2 regions of the Bacillus luti genome follow, and region 1 is predicted to be linked to the other one. Evidence: riboswitches for the same ligand, from Rfam matches in the RefSeq annotation. Region 1 holds a riboswitch; the other holds the start of a gene.
The links. A riboswitch is a leader RNA that binds a small molecule or an ion and turns the genes downstream of it on or off. The one in region 1 is predicted to bind lysine.
Positions count from the first base shown of each region.

Region 2: another riboswitch for lysine. It lies ahead of EUC40_RS21635 (amino acid permease); the one in region 1 lies ahead of EUC40_RS11580 (amino acid permease).

Region 1 is NZ_CP040336.1:2,271,990-2,277,216, forward strand. It holds gene EUC40_RS11565 (hypothetical protein) at 1-462, shown strand, start outside; gene EUC40_RS11570 (DNA alkylation repair protein) at 573-1,343, opposite strand; gene EUC40_RS11575 (iron-sulfur cluster biosynthesis family protein) at 1,377-1,682, opposite strand; gene EUC40_RS11580 (amino acid permease) at 1,797-3,263, opposite strand; lysine riboswitch at 3,376-3,568, opposite strand; gene EUC40_RS11585 (GNAT family N-acetyltransferase) at 3,922-4,383, shown strand; gene EUC40_RS11590 (sulfite exporter TauE/SafE family protein) at 4,404-5,227, opposite strand, start outside.
Region 2 is NZ_CP040336.1:4,274,613-4,279,839, forward strand. It holds gene gapN (NADP-dependent glyceraldehyde-3-phosphate dehydrogenase) at 1-690, shown strand, start outside; gene racE (glutamate racemase) at 742-1,569, opposite strand; lysine riboswitch at 1,770-1,951, shown strand; gene EUC40_RS21635 (amino acid permease) at 2,098-3,522, shown strand; gene EUC40_RS21640 (ABC transporter permease) at 3,583-4,782, shown strand; gene EUC40_RS21645 (hypothetical protein) at 4,942-5,145, shown strand; gene EUC40_RS21650 (MDR family MFS transporter) at 5,191-5,227, opposite strand, start outside.

The DNA of each region.
Region 1 (5,227 bases):
ATAACAGAACTTGAAATTGAGGATCAAAATGGTGAATCTATAGGCTTCCCTTTTAATAATGTGCAAAAAGCTATAACGAAAGAAGAACTGCTTCTAACAATGAAAAATACTGTAAGCAGTTATTGGACATATTTGATTCAAACTGAAACAAGAGTAGATGAAAGATTAAATGAAATTCAAAATGATCGTTTCGTAATTAAAGATATTACTTGTCCACACCCAGAAGACGGTAATTGTCCAGAGTATAAATTGATTTTAGTTTTCAATGACAGTGAGATTAAATATAAAGATGATTCCTATGTAATAGAGGATTTGAGAAAGGTAGTCACTATTCTTAAAGAAGAACTATATAATAAGGAATTTGACATATTTTTGACGAACAAGGATGGAACAAGTTATTCACTCTGGTTATCATCGGAAGCAATCAAGAAAAGTAATACCGTGGAAGAACTTGTAAAATAAAGGTGTAAAGAAAAATTCAAACCACTTTTTAAGTTTGTTATTTCTTTATTCAAAAAGAAAGAAACGCTTATGCTCCATTTTTGAAGCATAAGCGTTTTTGTTTAAAATACTCAAAAAGAAAAATCCTTTGGTAAAGTACCATTTTTAATCACCGTTCTTAACCCATGTTTTATAATCCAAGGGTTAACAGGATACGGTTTATCACGCAATTGCTGAAACCATTGAAAAACGAATTCTTTATCTTCTTTCGTAATATCGTTAATATGATTAGCTACAGATTTTTGAACATATTTAGAAGGGTCATTCATTAATGGTTCAAGAAGCTGTAAATTGTTCTTAAAATCACCTTTCAAGGCTCCCGTTTTTTTAGCCCAAGGAAGTCTTGGTCTTGTACCTTCTGAAACCAATCTCCTAATGTGGCTGTTTTCATCATGAATCCACTGTTGCAATATATTTAGTGTGTCTTCATGATATGTTTCAAGAAAAGGCCGAATAGCATATTCAGCAGTATTCCGTTTTGTTATTTCATACATGGCGTTGAATGAGGTTTCAAAATTGTTAAGCCCATATTTTTCAACGTATTTTGCGATAGGCATATACATATATCCGTTTGTAAATGTGCCTACTTCTGTTGTATTTTCTGGTCCCAATGTTTTCAGTAATATATGTATTGCTTCATTAAAATCCTTTTGCAAAGCATTGTGTAATTCATCTGCAATTACTTCAATTCGTTGCTTTAACTCTAAATTTTCAACTTTATATGTTACGGAAGCTACAAAGTTTCTTTTAGAGAAATTAGGATCGTATTTACAAATAGAATCAGCCATGTTTTCTGCTAATTCTTCGTTAAATAAAAATTTTAACGGAACATATTTACCCATATTTTCACCTCAGTGGTCAGTTGAAAACAAGTTTTATTTTTTAATCGACAATCCATAAACTAAAGTTTCACTCGGAGTCGTAATACTAAAACCTGTCGTCTTATAATCAAGTTTCACTGTATCACCAGTGTAGTCTTTCGTAAATGAATCCATTTGTACGATAAGATTTGCATCTTCATATACAACATCATCTGCAACATATGTATCCCAAATTAAATCGACATCAACGAAAATGCTACAAGAGTTTGTCATTGTTCCTCTAATGCGAATGATCTTTTTATCTTCACGTTCTAATCTATGTATAGCTGCTATTGCTTCATCAGTAATGCGAATGTTCATGGTATCCCAACCTTTATATATATTTCCTTTATTATTACAAAAACAAGAGCAATAGGGAAGTAAAGAGGTTTGTAATAAAAAACGAGCAAACAAATTTGTTTGCTCGTTTAACGTTTATTTCAATTCACATTTATCAAGTGGAATCACTTTTGTTTTCTTCGTAAATTTATAGCCTAACCATAGTACTAAGAAGAGTGGTAAACCGATGTAAGAAACAAGTACACCGTTCCAATCGATTGCTTCACCCATAAATGCGCCGTAGTTTTGTCCTAAAATAACGATGACACAAAGTGCAAATGCGAAGATTGGTCCGAACGGGAACCATTTTGCTCTATACGGTAAGTCTTTTAAATCTTTACCTTGTGCGATATATGCTTTACGGAAGCGATAATGACTAATTGCAATTCCAACCCATGCGATAAAGCCAGACATTCCTGATGCATTTAATAACCAAATGTATACAACGCCGTCACCGAATAAAGAAGCAATGAAAGCGATACTACCAACGATTGATGTTACAATTAATGCGTTAACAGGTACGCCGCGGCTATCTAATTTACCAAGAAACTTCGGTGCTTTTCCTTGACGAGCTAAATCCCAAAGCATACGAGTTGATGCGTACATACCAGAGTTACCAGCAGATAGTACGGCAGTTAAAATAACAGCGTTCATAACAGAAGCAGCAAAGGCAACGCCCGCTTTTTCAAAAATAAGTGTAAATGGACTTACTGTTACATCACTTGCAGCAAGGCTTTCAGTTGTGTAAGGAATTAATAAACCGATAACGAGAATCGCAAGGATATAGAATAAAAGAATACGCCAGAAAATTGAACGAATTGCTTTCGGAATATTGCGCTCTGGATCAGACGTTTCACCAGCAGCTACCCCAAGTAATTCAGTACCTTGGAATGAGAAACCAGCTGCCATAAATACACCGATAATTGCCATGATACCGCCATTAAATGGTGCATCTGCAACAGTGAAGTTTTTAAAGCCAACAGATTCTCCGCCCATAATGCCGAAAATCATCATAAAACCGACAATTAAAAAGATAATAATTGTAACTACTTTAATAAGTGCGAACCAATATTCAGATTCACCAAACCCTTTAACAGATAAATAGTTTAAAAGGAAAATAATAGCTAAACATAATCCGCTCCAAATAAGAGAAGGGGTATCAGGGAACCAAAATTTCATAATTAATGTTACGGCTGCAAGTTCAGCAGCGATCGTAATCGCCCAGTTATACCAATAGTTCCATCCAAGTGCAAAACCAAGTGATGGATCAACAAATTTTGTTGCATACGTACTAAAAGATCCAGTAACAGGCATGTAAGCTGCGAGTTCAGCTAAGCTTGTCATTAAAAAATAAACCATAATACCAATTGCGGCGTATGCAACTAGTGCACCACCAGGTCCAGCTGTATGGATTACACCACCGCTGGCAAGAAATAGTCCGGTACCAATTGTACCACCGAGAGAAATCATCGTAAGGTGTCTTGATTTTAAACTACGTTTTAATTCACCTTTTCCTTTTGTAGTTTGCGTTTCAGAGGTAGTTTGATTCGTTGCGCTATTCATGTTCAACACTCCTTTTCTTGTAAGATAGGAAGGAGCGGGGGAGAAAAATACAAAAAACCGCCAAAAGAATTAGGCGGAACGTTTCACAAATAACCACCCCATCATACCCTTCCGTTAAGATAGCACCCCACGTTTACACGGTAATTTTGTAAACGTGACAGTTCTGTTCCTTTCGGAGACAGCCCCAGCCCATATTTCCAGAGAAGAAATATAAACTTCGGCAACTTTTCCTTTCAAACGGAGTCGGTGACATTCTCTGTGTCTCGTCCATTTTACTTTTAAAAGTCGCAACCTCTACCTCATCGGACTGATGAGGATTTATATATTGCTAAGATTTTTAATATATCGCAATTGTAATCACTTTCTGAATATATTGCAAGGAATTTTGTTAGGAAAAGTCAAAAAATATCGGTTATTGTTTAGGAAACGCTTGCAAAACTCCACCCGAACCTACTGTTATGTAACAAAAAAATAAAGAAAGAAATTGTTATACAAATGTTTCGCAAAAAATATTGAAAAATCCTTTAAAAATAAAAGAAAATTCTGAAAATATAATTCGACATAACTATCGAATGCGGTGTACGGAAAATAAATAGTGAATATTCTTTATATTTATAGTAAAATTGAAGCATTGTTTAATTGAAAAGGGGAATTTGTGATGAAATTAGAAACGGGAAGACTATATATAGTGCCGTGTACAGAAGAGAAGCTTCGCGTTGCTGAAGAGCAAGGGTATAACAGCGGTCCGCATATTGTAGGACATGTAGAAAATATAAAGAAAGATGCAGCTTTATTACCTTGGGGCGCATGGTATGTCATTCGAAAGGAAGATGATATCGTATTAGGTGATATAGGGTTTAAAGGGAAACCGGATGAGGATCGTACAGTAGAAATTGGTTACGGTTTTGTTGAGAAATATTGGAATAAAGGATATGCTACAGAATCTGTAGGTGAATTAATAAAATGGGCTTTTCAGACAGGAGAAGTAGAAACGATTATTGCAGAGACACTTCTAGATAACTATGGTTCGATCCGTGTGTTAGAAAAATTACATATGAAGAGAGTAGAAACTACAGAAACAATGATCAATTGGAAAATAGAAAAATACCGCTCGAAATAAATCGGGCGGTATTTTTGTACTTAAGGTAGTATTTGTTTTTGATCTGTCGGGTATCCAATTGTCGAATGTTTCGAATGATTACGGACAGCAATAAAAATAGATATAATAACGACAAGACCAACTGCCACGTAAGAAAGCGAAATAATAGTTGGATCCACTTTAAATGTTGTAAGTAGTGTACGTATATTCGTAAAGATAATAAGGCCACCAACTAATACGCCAAGTAAATGAGATGGAACGATGCGTACTAACCATGCAGCAATTGGAGCTGCGACAATGCCGCCAAGCATTAAGGAGAATACCCAAACCCAGCTTACTTGTTCCCAGCCAAGTGAGATGAAAAAGCCGATTGTTGCAGCGAGTGAAACAGGAAATTCACTCGTATCTACAGAACCAATCACTTTTCTAGCTTCATTTCCTCTTGCAAGTAGTACAGGCGTCGTAATTGGCCCCCAGCCACCACCGCCAGTTGAATCGACGAATCCAGCGAATAAGCCAAGCGGAACAAGTTGTTTGGCAGACATACGTTTTTTGGAAGCGACAATTTTCTTTTGAATAAGAAATCGTAATAAAATATAAACCCCTAAAGTGAATAAGAATACGGAAATATACGGTTTAATTACATCGCCAGGTAAATTACTTAAAAAACATGCCCCAATAAATGCGCCAATTGCTCCAGGAAATGTAAGCCTGGAAACGGTATATTTATCAACGTTTCCAAATTTAATGTGAGATGCACCAGAAGCGGCAGTTGTAACGACTTCAGCTAAGTGAACGGAAGCGGAAGCTACAGCCGGTGCGATACCAAACATTAATAATAGTGAAGTAGAGGTTACCCCATACG
Region 2 (5,227 bases), 2.0 Mb from region 1:
CTTGTATTAGAACTTGGTGGTAAAGACCCTGGTATCGTTCGTGAAGATGCTGACTTACAAGATGCTGCAAACCATATCGTAAGCGGTGCATTCTCTTACTCTGGTCAACGTTGTACAGCTATTAAACGTGTACTTGTACACGAAAACGTAGCGGACGAGCTTGTTAGCTTATTAAAAGCGCAAGTAGCTGAGCTATCAGTTGGATCTCCAGAACAAGACAGCACAATCGTTCCATTAATCGACGACAAATCTGCTGACTTCGTTCAAGGTTTAGTTGACGATGCTGTAGAAAAAGGTGCTACAATCGTTATCGGTAACAAACGTGAGCGTAACTTAATTTACCCAACATTAATCGACTACGTAACAGAAGAAATGAAAGTTGCTTGGGAAGAGCCATTCGGCCCAATCCTTCCAATCATCCGTGTTTCTTCAGATGAGCAAGCAATTGAAATTGCTAACAAATCAGAGTTCGGCTTACAAGCAAGTGTCTTCACAAAAGACATTAACAAAGCATTTGCAATTGCTAACAAAATCGAAACTGGTTCTGTTCAAATTAACGGACGCACAGAGCGCGGCCCTGACCACTTCCCATTCATCGGTGTAAAAGGTTCAGGTATGGGCGCACAAGGTATTCGTAAGAGCCTTGAGTCTATGACACGTGAAAAAGTAACTGTATTAAACTTAGTTTAATCTTATATGTAGAAGCTGATCTAGTTTTAGATCAGCTTCTTTTTATACAATTTAGTTCACGAGTTGTTTCTCCATAGGTAAATTCACATATTCTACAGAAATTTGATACCCTAGCCATCTCTCAGCAATATGTTCAAATGAAGAAACAGAGCCTGTTGTAAAAAAACGATGCTTCGGATTCAAATTGTCAGACAGGATTCCTTTGTGCTGTAAAATTGTGCTTAACTCTATCGCTGTTTCTTCTGCAGAACTAATAATCGTTACACCCTCTCCTAGTTCCTCTTTAATATAAGACTCTAAAAGTGGATAATGCGTACATCCGAGAATTAACGTATCTATATCTTCTTTCGTTAATGGCAGTAAAGCTTGTTTCACTTGCTGCGTTACATATGCTATATCTTCTAATTGATTTTCTACAACTGTAGCTAAAGTCGGACACGCGTGACTATGCACTTCCAAATATGTATCAAGCTCGTGTAATGCTTTTTCATACATATTAGACTGGATCGTACCTACAGTTCCAATTACTCCGATTTTCCCTTTCTTTGTCACTTTAATTGCCGCTCTTGCTCCTGGATGTATAACGCCAATAACCGGAATGGACAGTGCTTCTTGCAGCGCAGTCAATGCAGCTGCTGCACCAGTATTACATGCTACAACTAGAGCTTTTAACGGAAACTGTTTGAGGAATTCAACCATTTCAAATATGAAAGATTGTACCTCCTCTACACTTCTTGGTCCATACGGACAACGCTTATTATCACCAATATAATAAATGCTCTCTTTCGGCAATTGTCTTATAATTTCACTCGCAACTGTTAATCCCCCAACTCCCGAATCTAGCACACCTATTACGGAACTTTTATGACCTGTAGACATATACTTCATCCCCTTCTCAATCTTCTAGCCCTCATAATATTTATTATATTATGAAAATTCGATATTACATAATAATCCCTCTCTCTTTTAATCACAAACTCTTCTCTATAATCTGATTATTACTATATCCATTGACGTATAAAAATTCATTTGTTACTCTTAAATACGTTAATTTAATATTTAAATCCTCATTCGTATCTCGGTGAGGTAGAGGTTGCAATCATTAAGAGTATCATTTCAGGAGATGTAGTGGCATTGATGAAGAAATGAGAAAGGAATGGTTGCCGAAGTAAGTCGTGTCCACCATGCACGCTTGCTGGGTCTGCATTTAATAAGTGCAGAACTGTCACAAACGTTTCGTTTGTGGAGAGCTATCGAGAGGTATGTCGTGGGTTTCTTATAAGATAGAAAGCATGTAGCGGCAAATTACGTGCTTTTTTTGTTTTGTTTGGGACTTCTCTTCTCTACTAAGAAGACATACATATCTCCTCGCTTGACTTGGTTATACTAACTTTGGAGGTATTTTCTATGCAACAAAAAAAATGGGGCTTTTGGGTACTAACAGCTTTCGTTGTCGGTAACATGGTTGGCGCTGGGATTTTCATGGTGCCAAGTACGTTAGCACAAACAGCAAGCCCTCTCGGTGTCACTTTAGCTTGGTTAACAACAGGGTTTGGTGTTTTAATGCTAGCTCTTGTTTTCGGTAATTTAGCAATTCGTCGTCCTGACTTAACGACAGGACCACAAAGTCATGCATATGCTTTATTCTCATCACCAAAAAAGAAAAAAATGGCTGGTTTCAGTATGGTATGGGGATATTGGGTTGCAAACTGGGCAAGTAACGTTGCCATTATTACATCTTTTGCGGGATATTTATCACTCTTCTTCCCGATCATGAAAGATACACGACTACTATTTTCAATCGGTTCTTTCAACATAGAAGTCGGAAAACTAATTACATTTACTATTTGTTCCATCTTACTATGGGGAACTCATATTATATTAACAAACGGTGTAAGCGGAGCTGGAAAACTAAACTTCTTAGCAACAACAACGAAAGTAACTGGATTCCTTTTATTCATCGTCGTTACTTTATTCGCATTTGAAGCTTCTAAGTTTGGACAATGGTACACACCGATGGTCGATAAATCAGGTGTATCACACGGCCTTCTTTCACAAGTAAACTTAGCCGCTCTTACAACACTTTGGGCATTTATCGGCATTGAATCAGCCGTTCTTTTATCAAATCGTGCTACTTCTCCAAAAACAGTAAAACGTGCAACAGTTGCAGGATTACTAATTACAGTTGCCATTTACTTAGGAATTACGATTTTAACAATGGGTGTGCTTCACGTTGATAAATTACAAGCTTCTGAACGTCCATTAGCGGATGCATTAAATGCTGCAATGGGTCATGGCGGCGGGAAATTGATGGCATTACTTGCTCTTACTTCCCTATTCGGTTCTATCTTAGGCTGGATTTTATTAAGCTCAGAAGTGCCTTATCAAGCAGCAAAAGAAGGTTTCTTCCCTTCCTTCTTTGCAAAAACAAATAAAAAAGGAAGTCCAATTTACTCATTACGACTAACAAACATTATGTCGCAAGTGTTCTTATTCTCAACATTATCAGGAACCATTGCGGAAGCTTATACATTCGTTATTACCGTCTCGACTTTAGCTTATCTCATTCCATATCTCGTTTCGCCAATCTTCCAGTTAAAACTAGTTGCAACTGGTGAAACGTATAAAAATGAAATGCGGGCAAGAATTACAGATGGTATAGTCGCAGTTATCGCACTTTGTTACGCACTATGGGTTATTAAAACGGGTGCATCCGATATTAAAACGTTCCTTCTCGGAATTGGTTTATTCGTAATCGGTTTTGCCTTCTATCCATTAATGAATCGTGATCAGAAAAAAAATAACGAAAAGAAAAACGAGCAAGTTGCATAACGCAATTTGCTCGTTTTTTCTTTTGTAAAACATATATAATAGAACAAAGAGGTGAAAAACATGTCAATCGAATCACTATGGAGCAGTCGCTTCCAACAACATATTCAAAATATCATTACATACTTTGCACGTATGATTAACGGTTTACTATATAGCTTTATCTTTATTTCATGCGTTGGCGCATACTACTATGCTCAGTTTCTAAAAGCATCTCCTTCTAAAGGAATATCTTTACTACTCATCACGATTGTACTTACATTCATTATAACGAGATGCTCGATCCGTACATTTATTCAAAAACCTGATGCTGTCTATTTGCTTGCATTAGAAGAGAAACTAACATCTTATTTTAAAAAGTCTCTTCTATATAATTACATCATTCAGCTTTTCCCATTATTATTTACGTTCCTTATTCTCGTTCCACTTGCCCTGCAATCATTACAAGTAACGGTACCTTTCTTATGTACAATCTTTATCGTTTTAATGATTACGAAAGCTTGGAATATGTACATACATTGGATGTGGCGTGATAGTCACGAAAAAAGCATATGGCTTATCACTCGTCTTATTTGTAACGCACTCATTATTTACATGCTGTTTTATACAGCAAATGTAATCGTGTTAGGCGGATTACTTTTACTTCTCGCTTTCCTATTTCTATATACGAAAAAACAACCTACAAAACGAATACCGTGGGACTACATAATCGAGCAAGAAGAAAAAATGGACATACGCTTTTATCAATTTGCGAGCATCTTCACCGATGTACCGCAACTAAAAAAACAAGTAAATAGCAGAAAATGGCTTACGAATTGGATTGAACCTTTATTACATAAAAAACGAGCAACTTTCTTCTATTTACATACACTAGCATTTTTACGCGGAAATGATTATTTCGGTATATATACTCGCTTAGGGTTAATCGGTGCTTTCGCCTTATATTTTGTTCCGAATATATATGTAAAAGGTGCTATCGCTTATATCGTCCTATATATGATTTCTATGCAGCTTCGCTCTCTGTGGAAATATTTTTCGGGAAATATTATTGTAGCATTATATCCGATTGGTACTGAGAAACGAATGAAGCAATTTCTTCACTTAATTTTCATATTGCTAGTCATTCAATTAGCTGTATTTTCAGTTGTTATACTTGTTTCTACAGGACAAATTCTACATAGTCTTATCATTATGATTGCCGGGTTACTATGGATCAAATTTATTATTGTACCAAAAACAAAAAAACGGATTTCCTCATTTTAACGTAAAAGAGGCTGTATACAACAGCCTCTTTTCTCGTCCTAAAATTTCTTATCACTATTCATAGGCACTTCTCATATAGTGAAAATGACTATACAATTCCACTCCATACGTTAAACAATGATTTCACACATACAAATAAAAAAAGATGGGAGCCCTACTATGAACAACACTCCACCTTCAACGCCCCAAAGTTCAGCAGCAACGAATAAGCGTGAAGTGACCTTACAAACATTACGCGTCGTCGGACTTATTGTACTTATTAGCGGCTACATATTGGTCGCGCTTTCTGAAGTAGGAACGTTAAAAACCCTTTTACTACAACCGAGCACCACCCCAAATTTAGCTGACGTTGATCCGTTTTAATAATTATATAAAAAGCGATCCTAGTTCGTTCGCTTTTTATATAATTTATCCAATCTGAGAAACATTCCGTTCATCCTGATAC